2 regions of the Streptomyces sp. NEAU-174 genome follow, and region 2 is predicted to be linked to the other one. Evidence: riboswitches for the same ligand, from Rfam matches in the RefSeq annotation. Region 2 holds a riboswitch; the other holds the start of a gene.

Region 1 (5,829 bases), on a different contig from region 2:
GGTGCCGAGGACGCTGCCCGTGGAGGCGCTGGTGTTGGTGTCCACCGCCCGGACCAGGCCGAAGTCGGCGACCTTGACCCGGCCGTCGTCCCCGATCAGCACGTTCTCGGGCTTCATGTCCCGGTGGACGAAACCGGCGCGATGGGCCGCCCCGAGCGCGGCCAGCACCGGCTCCAGGATGTCCAGCGCGGCGCGCGGATGCAGCGCCCCGCGCCCGCGGAGCACATCGCGCAGGGTGCAGCCGGAGACGTACTCCATGGCCAGATAGACATGGCCGCCGTCCGCTCCCTGGTCGTAGACGGCGACCACATTGGCGTGCGCGAGTCTCGCGACGGACTTCGCCTCCCGGATGAAGCGCTCGACGAAGGCGGCGTCCGAGGCGAGGCTCTGATGCATCACCTTCAGCGCGAGCACGCGGTCCAGCCGGGTGTCGACGGCCCGGTAGACCGTCGCCATCCCGCCAACGGCGATCCGCGCGTCGATGCGGTAGCGGCCGTCGAGCTCCTGCCCGACGAGGGGGTCCTGGAGGGTCGTATCCACGGGGGAAGTCTACGAGGCGCCGATATCGGCCAGGACCGGCCGCCCCAGGTGGGGCGCGTACTTGCAGCGGAACGGTGACACCGGCGGGTCAGTTGTGCGACGCGGCGGCGATCGCGGCCAGCTCCTCCAGCGCGGAGGTCCAGGACAGCGTGGCGTACTCGGCGTGCTTGGCCTTGGCGTCGTCGGGGACGGCCAGGGCGCGGATACCGCTCTCCGCGAACCGCAGCCGGGTGCCCGGCCCCTCGGGCGAGAGCGCGAACTCCACGAGCGTGGCTTCGCCGGGGTCCGAGGGGGCGTGATCGGGCTCCAGGGCCAGCCGGAAGCGGAAGAGGGCGTCCGGAACCGCCCGCTCGACCATGCCGTGGAACTCTCCGTGCTCGTCCCAGCGGAACCGGAGCCGCCCGCCGGGGTGCGGATCGATCTCGCAGCCGCCGGGGGCGTACCAGGCGCGGATGTGCTCGGGCGTGGTCAGCACCCGCCACACCCGGTCGATCGGCGCCGGTACGTACACCTCGCGCTCGATCCGGTCGTCCACGGTCACGGTCACGGCGACCACCTCCGGCTGTGGGCTGCTCCCTCCCTCCACGGTAGGGCCCCACGGGGGCCCGGACATGGGCGGCCGAGGGCCACGGTTCGGGCAGCGCCCCGAAGGGGCGCGGGGCTGTGTCGATGTGCGGCTCCGCCGCGCGGGGGCGCGACCAGCCACGACGGCGCCGCGGTCGGCCGGCGACGCATCGTGACACTTCCAGCGGAGCGCTCAGCCGAAGGCCGGGCGCTCGGGATCCAGGGCGGCCAAGCCCTCGGCCGGGCTCGACGCCTCGGCGAAGTGGCGGCGCGGGATCCGGCCCGCCCGATGGGCCAGCCGGCCCGCCTCGACCGCGTACCGCATCGCCCCCGCCATCAGCTCCGGCTCCTGGGCCCGGGTGACGGCCGAGGCCAGCATCACCGCCGCGCACCCCAGCTCCATGGCCAGCGCGGCGTCCGACGCCGTGCCCGCGCCCGCGTCCAGGATCACCGGCACGGTGGCGCGCTCGGTGATCAGCTGGAAGTTGTGCGGATTGCGGATGCCGAGCCCGGAGCCGATCGGGGAGCCGAGCGGCATGATCGCGGCGCAGCCGACGTCCTCCAGCTTCCGGGCCAGGATCGGATCGTCGTTGGTGTACGGCAGGACCGTGAACCCGTCGTCCACCAGGGTCTCGGCGGCGTCCAGCAGCTCGATCGGATCGGGGAGCAGGGTGCGCTCATCGGCGACCACCTCCAGCTTCACCCAGTCCGTGCCCAGCGCCTCCCGGGCGAGGCGGGCGGTGAGCACGGCCTCACCGGCGGTGAAACACCCGGCGGTGTTGGGCAGCGGGCGGATCCCGTGCCGGTTGAGCACGGAGAGCACGGACCCCTGCACCGTCGGGTCGAGCCGCCGCATCGCGACGGTCGTCAGCTCGGTGCCCGAGGCCAGCAGCGAGCGCTCCAGGATCTCCAGGCTGGGCGCGCCGCCAGTGCCCATGATCAGCCGGGAGCCGAAGTCGGTCCCGGCGATGGTGAGCGGATCCGACGCGGTGAGCGAGGCGCGGTCGGCGGCGCCGTGGGCCGTCGTGGCGTCGGGGGTGGCAGTGACGGCTGTGGTGGCCGTGGTGGTCGTCGTGGTGGTCGTAGTGGGAGCCATAGGTGGGATCAGCCTCCTTGGACCGCGGTGAGGACCTCGACGCGATCACCGTCGCCGAGCGAGGTCGCGGACCACTGGGTGCGCGGGACAACCGTCTCGTTGACGGCGGCGGCGACACCCGAGGGCGCCTGGGTGAGGGTCGCGACGAGCCGGTCGAGCGTGGTGCCCTCGGGCACCTCGCGAGGCTCGCCGTTGACGGAGACGGTCATGTGTGCTGCTCCTGTGCTGGGGAGTGCGCGGCGCCGGGGGCGCCGGGAGAGGACGCCGCCGGGGGAGCCGCGAAGCGCCGCGGGCTGAACGGCCGGGCCTCCGGGGGGAGTTCTCCGCTGGTGAGGGCCTCGGCCATGACATCGCCGGTGATCGGGGTGAGGAGCACACCGTTGCGGAAGTGGCCGGTGGCCAGCAACAGCCCGGGCAGCGCGGTCGGGCCGAGCATCGGGGCGTTGTCGGGGGAGCCGGGGCGCAGTCCGGCGGACGTCTCCACCAGCGGCAGTTCGGTGATGCCGGGCACCACCTCATGGGCGTCCCGCAGCAGTTCGTACACCCCGCCCGCGGTGACCGTGGTGTCCCAGCCCAGCTCCTCGCTGGTCGCGCCGATGACCAGCTCGCCGTTCTCGCGCGGCACCAGGTAGACCGGCCCGCCGCGCACCACGGCCCGTACGGTCCGGGAGAGGAACGGCGCGTACCGCTCGGGCACCGACAGCCGCACCACCTGCCCCTTGACGGGCCGTACGGGCGGCAGGACGTCCTCAGGAACGCCCGCGAGCCGTCCGCTGAGGCTGCCCGCGGCCAGTACGGTCCGCTCGGCGGCCAGGCGCGTACCCCCAGTGAGCTCGACCCCGGTGGCGCGGTCGCCGTCCAGCAGCAGCCGCTCCGCGCGGTGGCGGTGGAAGGCGACCCCGGCCCGCTCGCACGCGGTGAGCAGGGCCGCCGTCAGCCGCCGCGGATCCACCTGGTGGTCACCGGCGACACGCAGCCCGCCGTGTACGCCCGGCGAGAGCATCGGTTCCAGACGGCGGCATTCACGCCCCGTCAGCCACTCGGACTCCAGCCCGAGCCCCTGCTGGAAGGTGTGGAGTTCGCGCAGATGGGCGCGGTCGTCGGCGTCGAACGCGACGGCGAGCGTGCCGCTCACCCGGTGGCCCACGTCATGGCCGCCGGCCTCCTCCAGCTCCGCCACGAAGTCCGGATAGCGGCGCGCGGAGGCCATGTTGAGGCCGAGCAGGGTCTGCTCGCCGTAGTGCAGCTCGGTGACGGCCGCCAGCATCCCGGCCGCGACCCAGGCGGCTCCGCCGCCGGGCGCCGGGTCGACGAGCGCGGTACGCAGCCCGCGCTGAGCCGCCCGCCAGGCGGTGACCAGCCCGATGATGCCGCCCCCGATGACGAGGGCGTCGTAACGTCCGCCGGTTGGCGGCCCGCCCGAGGTATGAGGTCCGTCGTCGAGACCTGGTGCGTGCGTGGACACGCTGCCCCTCCCTTCGCCGGCATGACCCGGATCAGGTTCGTACGGTCGGAGGCCGTTCCAGCCTCCCTCTCAGCCCGGTCCGCCCGGGCTCCCGCGAGTGCTCTGCCCCGCCACCCTAGTACGCGCCCCGAACCCCCCGAAAGACCAGCCGCCCCCACCCCCTCCAGCGGGCACCCCCAGCGCCAGCTGGGGGACCTTGAGGACCGTGCCCGGGCGGCGGAGCCCCCACAGCCCCAGCGCCCCGCACCCGCAGCCCCTCCGGCGCTTGAGGAGCGGGTTCGGGGGGAGCCCCCGCACTCCCAGCCCCTCCGGCGTTTGAGGAGCGGGGTCCGGGGCGGAGCCCCGGTGGGGGGCGAGGGGGCGGAGCCCCGTCGTTTCGGGGAGGGGCGGGGTGGGGGCTCACCGCCGGAGGCGCCCACAACCCGCACCCCGCCCAGCCCCGCGCCCCCACCCACCCCCCTCCGCCCCCCACTCTGTGTCCGACCTCTCGCAAGCCGCTCTCCAGTCCGCCCCACCAGCCGCAATACAGTGATCGTGTGAGCGATGAGACGACGACGAAGCCGTCCTCGAACGGCCCCGGACAGCGCGTGGTGATCGTCGGCGCGGGCATGGCGGGCGTACAAACCGCCGTCGCGCTGCGCGAACACGGCTGGACCGGGGAGATCGTCCTGCTGGGCGCGGAGCCCCACCAGCCCTACGACCGCCCCCCGCTGTCCAAGGCCGTACTGCTCGGAAAGGCCGAGGGCTCGACGCTCGACGTGGACTTCGTCGGGCTCGGCATCGGCCTGCGGCTCGGCGTCGAGGTCACCGGCCTGCGCCCGGACAAGCGGCTCGTCGAGACCGCGACCGGCCAGCTCCCGTACGACATCCTGGTGATCGCCACCGGCGCCGAGCCGATCCCGCTGCCGGGCAGCGAAGGAGAGCCCGGCGTCCATCTGCTGCGCACGCTGGACGACGCCGAGCGGCTGCGCCCGGTGCTCGCCCGGCAGCGCGAGATCGCGGTCGTGGGGGCGGGCTGGATCGGCGCGGAGTTCGCCACCGCGGCACGCGAGGCGGGCTGCGCCGTGACTGTCGTCGAGGCCGCCGACCGGCCGCTGGCGGGCGCGCTCCCGGCCGAGGTCGCGGCCCCCATGGCGGCCTGGTACGAGGACTACGGCGCCCGGCTGGTCACCGGCGCCCGAGTGGCCTCGGTCGACGAGAGCGGGCTGCTGCTCGGCGACGGCACCCGGCTGCGCGCGGGCGCGGTGGTCGTCGGGATCGGGGCCAGGCCCACCACGGTCTGGCTCGCGGGCTCGGGCGTGGAGCTGGCCGAGGACCGCTCCGTCGCCGCCGACGACCGGCTGCGCACCTCCGCGCCGGACGTCTACGCGGTCGGCGACTGCGCCTCCTTCCCGTCCGCCCGCTACGGAACGCGACTGCTGGTGCACCACTGGGACAACGCGCTCCAGGGCCCGCGCACCGTCGCCGCCAACGTGGTGGGGAGCCGGACGGCGGCCCACTTCCCCGGTGTGGTCTACGACCCGGTGCCGTACTTCTGGTCCGAGCAGTTCGGGCGCTTCGTGCAGTACGCCGGGCACCACTCGGAGGCCGACGAGCTGGTCTGGCGCGGCGATCCGGCGGGCGCTGCCTGGTCGGTGTGCTGGCTGCGCGAGGGCGCCCTGGTCGCCCTGCTGGCCGTCGGCCGTCCGCGCGATCTGGCCCAGGGGCGCAAGCTGATCGAGCGCGGCGCCCGGCTGGACCGGACGCGGGCCGAGGATCCCTCGGTGCCGCTGAAGTCGGCCGTCCTCTGACCGGCGGGCCGACCGCCGGTCGGCCACCGGCCGACGCGCCCGGGGGCGTGGCGGGCGGCCCGCGCGGCGGACGCCCGGCTACCCACTGTCAGTCCCAGATGGCAGGCTTGTTCCGTGACCGAGATTGACGCAAAGATCGATGCTCTCGTCCCCGCCTGGCTCACCCTCCCCGATGTCGCCGAGCGACTGGGGGTCGAGGTGACGCGCGTCCGGCAGCTGGTCAAGGAGGGCCAGCTGATCGCCGTGCGCCGTGGCGAGAACAGGGTCCTTCAGGTCCCCGAGGAGTTCATCGGTGACGGAAAGGTCGTCAAGGGCCTCGTGGGGACCTTGACGCTGCTGAAGGACGACGGCTTCAGTGACGAAGAGATGCTGGA
Region 2 (5,829 bases):
GCCAGCGCGCGGGCGAGCGCCACCCGCTGCTGCTCACCGCCGGAGAGCGAGTCGACGGGGCGGCGCTGGGCGCCCGGCAGCCCCACCAGTTCCAGCAGTTCGGCGACCCGGCGGTCCGCCTCCGCGCGGCCCACCCCGCGCATCCGCAGCCCGAAGGCGACGTTGCCGCCCACATCCCGCTGCGGGAACAGCTGGTGGTCCTGGAACATCAGCCCCACGCCGCGCCGGTGCGTGGGCACCCCGCTCTGGTCGCGTCCGGCGAGCGACACCCGGCCGGTGTCGGGGCGCTGTAGCCCGGCCACCACGCGCAGCAGGGTGGACTTACCGCTTCCGCTCGGGCCCAGCACACAGACCGTCTCGTGCTCGGCGACCTCCAGGTCCACGGCGTCCAGCGCGTCGCGCCGGCCGAACCTTACGGTCACCTCGTCCAGTCGCAGCAGCGTCATTCAGAACTCTCCGGAACGGTCGGTGCGGATGCGCTCGAGCGCCAGCAGCGATCCGGCGCAGACCAGCATCAGGATCGTGCTCAGGGCCATCGCCTGCCCGTAGGTGAGCTGTCCGGCCCGGCCCAGGAAGCGGGCGATGGCCACCGGGAGGGTCGGATGGTCGGGACGCGCGATGAAGACCGTCGCCCCGAACTCGCCCAGGGACACGGCGAACGCGAAGCCCGCCGCGACCGCCACGGCCCGTCCGACCAGCGGCAGGTCCACCTCCCGCCAGACCTTCCACGGTGACGCCCCGAGCACGGCCGCCGCCTCCCGGAGCCGGTGGTCCACCGCGCGCAGCACCGGCAGCATGGTCCGTACGACGAAGGGGACGCCCACCAGGGCCTGGGCCAGCGGCACCAGGACCCAGGAGGCGCGCAGGTCCAGCGGGGGCTCGTCCAGGGCGATCAGGAAGCCGAATCCCACCGTGACGGCCGAGGTCCCCAGCGGCAGCATCAGCAGCGCGTCGAAGCCCCGTACCAGCCTGCCCGCCTTACGGGTGAGCGCGGCGGCGGCGAGACCGCCCACGACGAGGGCGAAGACGGTGGCGACCGCCGCGTACCACAGGGAGTTCCCGACGGCCTCCATGGGCGCCACGAAGAAGGTGCCCCCGCTGTCGGCGGAGGACCGCAGCGCCTCGTAGTAGGTGAAGCCGTAGCCGTCCGGTCCGTTCAGCGAACGCTCCGCCAGCACCGCGAGCGGGGTCACGATCAGCAGCGCGACCACCGCCAGCACGCCCCACAGCAGCGCCCACTGGGCCGGGCCCTTCGGGCGGCGCGCGGTGCGGCCCGGGTCGACGAGCCGCAGGGCGCTCTCGCGGCGCCTTACGGTCCACGCGTGCAGGGCCAACACGGCCGCGACCGCGGCGAACTGGACGAGGGTCAGCACCGCGGCCGTGGGGAGGTCGAGCAGCTGCGCGGTCTCCCGGTAGATCGCCACCTCCAGGGTGGCGTAGCGGGGGCCGCCCAGGATCTGGATCACGCCGAAGGAGGTGAAGGTGAACAGGAACACCATCAGCGCGGCGGCGGCCACTGCGGGCGCCAGCGCGGGCAGCGTCACCCGGCGCCAGGCCGAGAGCCGGCTCGCGCCGAGCACCCGCGCGGCCTCCTCCTGGCGCGGGTCGAGCTGGGCCCACAGCCCGCCCACGGTCCGGACGACGACCGCGTAGTTGAAGAAGACATGGGCCAGGAGGATCGCCCAGACGGAGGTGTCGAGCCGCACCCCCCACAGCTCGTCCAGCAGCCCGCCCCGGCCGAGCAGGGCCAGGAAGGCCGATCCGGCGACGACGGTCGGCAGGACGAACGGCACGGTCACCACGGCCCGCAGCAGCCCCTTGCCGGGGAAGTCGAAGCGGGCGAAGACATAGGCGCCGGGCAGCGCCACCGCGAGCGTGAGGGCGGTCGACGCGACCGCCTGCCAGCAGGTGAACCACAGGACGTCCAGCGTCGCCGGATCGCTCACCACCTCGGAGATCCGACCGAACCGCCACCGCCCGTCGACGCGCAGCCCCCGGGTGACGATGGCGGCCACGGGATAGGCGAAGAAGACCGCGAAGAAGGCGAGCGGCACCGCCATCAGAGCGAGCCGGAGGGCGGTCGCGCGACGGCCGCCGCGGTCCGCCCTGTCACCCTTACGGTGACCGTCGGCCGCCTTACGGTTCTCTCGGGGCTCTACAGGACCAGCGAGGACCATGTCTTGACCCACGACTCACGGTTCTTGGCGATCTTCTGCGGCGCCAGGGTGGCCGAGTCGGCGATCCTGACCCCGTATCGGGTGAACAGCTCCGGCAGTTCGGCGTCCTCGCGCGCCGGGTTGACGTACATGTTCAGCGGGACGTCCTCCTGGAACCGCTTGCTCAGCAGGAAGTCCAGCAGCGCCTTGCCGCCCTTGGTGTTGCCCGCGCCGTTCAGCAGCCCGGCGAACTCCACCTGCCGGAAGCAGGTGCCCGTCGCCACCCCGGTGGGGGCCTTCGCGGGCTTGCTCTTGGCGTCGGCCACCTCGGCGGGCGGGCTGGAGGCGTAGGAGACGACGAGCGGCCGGTCGCCCTTGCCGCCGCCGGCCGAGCCGGAGAACCGGTCGTAATACGCCTGCTCCCAGCCGTCGACGACCTCGACCCCGTTGGCCCGCAGCTTCTTCCAGTAGCCCTTCCAGCCGTCGTCGCCGTACTTCGCGGCCGTGGCGAGGAGGAAGCCGAGACCGGGGGACGAGGTGGCCGCGTTCTCGGTGACCAGAAGGTTCTTGTAGGCGGGCTTGGTCAGATCGTCCAGCGTCCGGGGCGGCGTCAGCTTCTTGTCGGCGAAGTACTTCCGGTCGTAGTTGACGCAGATGTCGCCGAAGTCGACGGGGGTGACGCGGTGCTCGGCCCGGTCGAGCCGAAGGGCCGCCGGGACCTTGTCGAGGCCCTTCGCCGTGTAGGGGGTGAACAGGTCGTTGTCGAGCGCGCGGGAGAGGAGGGTGTTGTCGACGCCGAAGAACACATCGCCCTGGGGGTGGCCCTTGGACAGGATCGCCTGGTTGACGGCGGCTCCGGCGTCGCCCCCGGCCTGCACGCGCACCTTGTAGCCGGTCTCCTTGGTGAACTCCTTGAGGACCGCCTTGGAGGCCGCGAACGAGTCATGCGTGACCAGGGTGACCGTCTTGGAGTCCGAGCCGCTCTTGGTGTCCTCGCCGCAGCCGGCGAGCGCGCTCAGTGCCAGTGCGCCGAGGAGGGCGGCGGAGATGGCACGCCGAAGCTGGCTGTTCATGGTGATGCTGACTCCCTACGCCGGTATGACCCGGATCAGGTCCGAGGGTCTGCGGCCGTGCCGCACTCTCAGCGCTCTGAGCGCTCCCCTGTCGGAATGTTCACTTGTACGGATGTGCGTTTCTATGACGATCGCATGATGCGACGATGCCCAGGCACCGTATCAGCCGGTGCTCAGCGCTCCGAAGCCGCCAGCTGCCCGCAGGCCCCGTCGATCTCCTGGCCCCGGGTGTCCCGGACGGTCACCGGCACCCCATGGGCCTCCAGGGCCGCCACGAACGCCTTCTCGTCCTCGGGCCGGGACGCCGTCCACTTGGAGCCGGGCGTCGGGTTGAGCGGGATGAGGTTCACATGCACCCGGTGGCTCTTGAGCAGCCGACCGAGCAGATCGGCGCGCCACGCCTGGTCGTTGATGTCCTTGATCAGCGCGTACTCGATGGAGATCCGGCGGCCGGACTTCTCCGCGTACTCCCACGCGGCGTCCAGGACCTCGCGCACCTTCCAGCGGGTGTTGACCGGCACGAGGGTGTCGCGCAGCTCGTCGTCGGGCGCGTGCAGCGACACCGCGAGCCGGCACTTGAAGCCCTCGTCGGCGAACCGCAGCATCGCCGGGACGAGGCCGACGGTGGAGACGGTGATACCGCGCTGCGACAGGCCGATGCCGTCGGGCTCGGGGTCGGTGAGCCGGCGGATGGCGCCGACGACGCGGTTGTAGTTGGCCAGCGGCTCGCCCATGCCCATGAAGACGATGTTGGACAGCCGGGCCGGGCCACCGGGGATCTCCCCGTCCCGCAGGGCCCGCATCCCGTCGACGATCTGGTGCACGATCTCGGCGGTGGACAGATTGCGGTCCAGCCCCGCCTGCCCGGTGGCGCAGAACGGGCAGTTCATCCCGCACCCCGCCTGTGAGCTGATGCACATGGTGACCCGGTCCGGGTAGCGCATCAGAACGGACTCCACGAGCGTGCCGTCGAACAGCCGCCACAGCGTCTTGCGCGTGGTGTCGTCGTCACAGCTGATGTGCCGCACCACGCTCATCAGCTCCGGCAGCAGCCCGGCGGCCAGCTTCTCGCGCGCCGCGGCGGGGATGTCGGTCCACTGAGCGGGGTCGTCGGCATAGCGCGCGAAGTAGTGACGCGACACCTGACCTGCCCGGAAGGGCTTCTCCCCGAGGGCGGCGACGGCCTCCCGGCGCTCGGCGGGCGTGAGGTCGGCAAGATGCCGCGGGGGCTTCTTGGCCCCACGCGGCGCGACGAAGGTGAGTTCTCCGGGCTTAGGCATGGTTCACCCAGTGTCGCAGACGTACGAAGGGCCCCGCGCCGGGAGTGGCGCGGGGCCCGTGAGCGGGCGTGGTCAGCCGCCGCCCACGAAGATCACCAGCAGCAGCCACACCACCGGGGCGGTGGGCAGCAGCGAGTCGAGCCGGTCCATGATCCCGCCATGGCCGGGCAGCAGCTTGCCCATGTCCTTGATGCCGAGATCGCGCTTGATCATGGACTCGCCGAGGTCGCCGAGGGTCGCGCTGACCGCGGCGGCGAGGCCGAGCAGCAGGCCCTGCCACCAGACGCCGTCGTCGATGAGGTACTGCATGCACAGGACGCCCGCGACCATCGCGAAGGTCACCGCGCCCAGCAGCCCCTCGCGGGTCTTGCCGGGGCTGATGCGCGGAGCCAGCGGATGCTTTCCGAAGCGCCAGCCCACCGCGTACGCACCGGTGTCGCTGACCACGGTCAGCAGCAGGAAGGTCAGGACCCGCCACGGGCCGTCGTCGGTGTCGAGCATCAGCGCCACGAAAGTGGCCAGAAACGGCACGTAGAAGGCGGCGAAGACGCCCGCCGTGACATCCCTGAGGTAGTTGTCGGGCGGCTCGGTCATCCGCCAGACCAGCACCGCGAGCGCCGTAAGGGCGACCGCCACCACCGCGCCCTGGGCACCGCGCACATAGCCGGCGACGACCATGGCGACCCCGCCGACGGCGAGCGGCACCAGGGGGACCCGGATGTCCTTGCGCTCGGTCAGCCGCGAGGTCAGCTCCCAGAGCCCGACCACCACCGCGACCGCCACCACGCCGACGAACACAGGCTTGTAGATGAAGAGCGAGGCCAAGATGATCACACCGAGGCCGATGCCCACCCCTATCGCGGCCCGCAGATTCCGGCCCGCGCTCTTCTTGCCCTGCCCGGCGCCGGCGCCGCCCGCGCCGTCGGCAGGGGCCGGGTCGGGCGCGGGGTCGGGGGGCGTCGGCCGACGACCGGCGGGCTGCCGGGGGCCGGGCTGCGGCTCCCGCTCGTCGCGGAAGAGGGGGCCGCTCTGCCGAGCGGCCCCCCGGTCACGGTCGGCGGCCTCGCCGGAGTCGCCGCCTGCGTGGGGCACGGTGGGCATGGGGCGAGTTTGCGCCGCCTCACCCACCTCATGCGCGGGACCCGCCGAAGAAGTGGGCACCTCCCAGCCATAGCCGGGGGAGGTGCCCTGGCCGCCCGGTCCCCGGAGTCCGGCGCTTGGTGGGGCCCCCCAGGAAGAGTCGTTCATCAGACCTCGAGCAGCTCGGCTTCCTTGTGCTTGAGCAGCTCATCCACCTGCGCGACATACTTCGCCGTGGTG

Evidence for each region. A riboswitch is a leader RNA that binds a small molecule or an ion and turns the genes downstream of it on or off. The one in region 2 is predicted to bind thiamine pyrophosphate.
Region 1: linked by a shared signal. The riboswitch ahead of thiO (glycine oxidase ThiO) and the one ahead of ACT2CW_RS09580 (thiamine ABC transporter substrate-binding protein) in region 2 are both predicted to bind thiamine pyrophosphate.

Annotation. Positions count from the first base shown of each region.
Region 1 covers NZ_JBQTCE010000005.1:200,784-206,612, reverse strand. Annotated here, with positions in the region: gene pknB (Stk1 family PASTA domain-containing Ser/Thr kinase) at 1-540, opposite strand, end outside; gene ACT2CW_RS16590 (SRPBCC domain-containing protein) at 629-1,087, opposite strand; gene ACT2CW_RS16585 (thiazole synthase) at 1,298-2,200, opposite strand; gene thiS (sulfur carrier protein ThiS) at 2,209-2,409, opposite strand; gene thiO (glycine oxidase ThiO) at 2,406-3,581, opposite strand; TPP riboswitch at 3,657-3,770, opposite strand; gene ACT2CW_RS16570 (NAD(P)/FAD-dependent oxidoreductase) at 4,274-5,455, shown strand; gene ACT2CW_RS16565 (Rv2175c family DNA-binding protein) at 5,570-5,829, shown strand, end outside.
Region 2 covers NZ_JBQTCE010000003.1:49,609-55,437, forward strand. Annotated here, with positions in the region: gene ACT2CW_RS09570 (ABC transporter ATP-binding protein) at 1-446, opposite strand, end outside; gene ACT2CW_RS09575 (ABC transporter permease) at 447-2,060, opposite strand; gene ACT2CW_RS09580 (thiamine ABC transporter substrate-binding protein) at 2,156-3,229, opposite strand; TPP riboswitch at 3,225-3,329, opposite strand; gene rlmN (23S rRNA (adenine(2503)-C(2))-methyltransferase RlmN) at 3,403-4,509, opposite strand; gene ACT2CW_RS09590 (phosphatidate cytidylyltransferase) at 4,582-5,757, opposite strand; gene frr (ribosome recycling factor) at 5,757-5,829, opposite strand, start outside.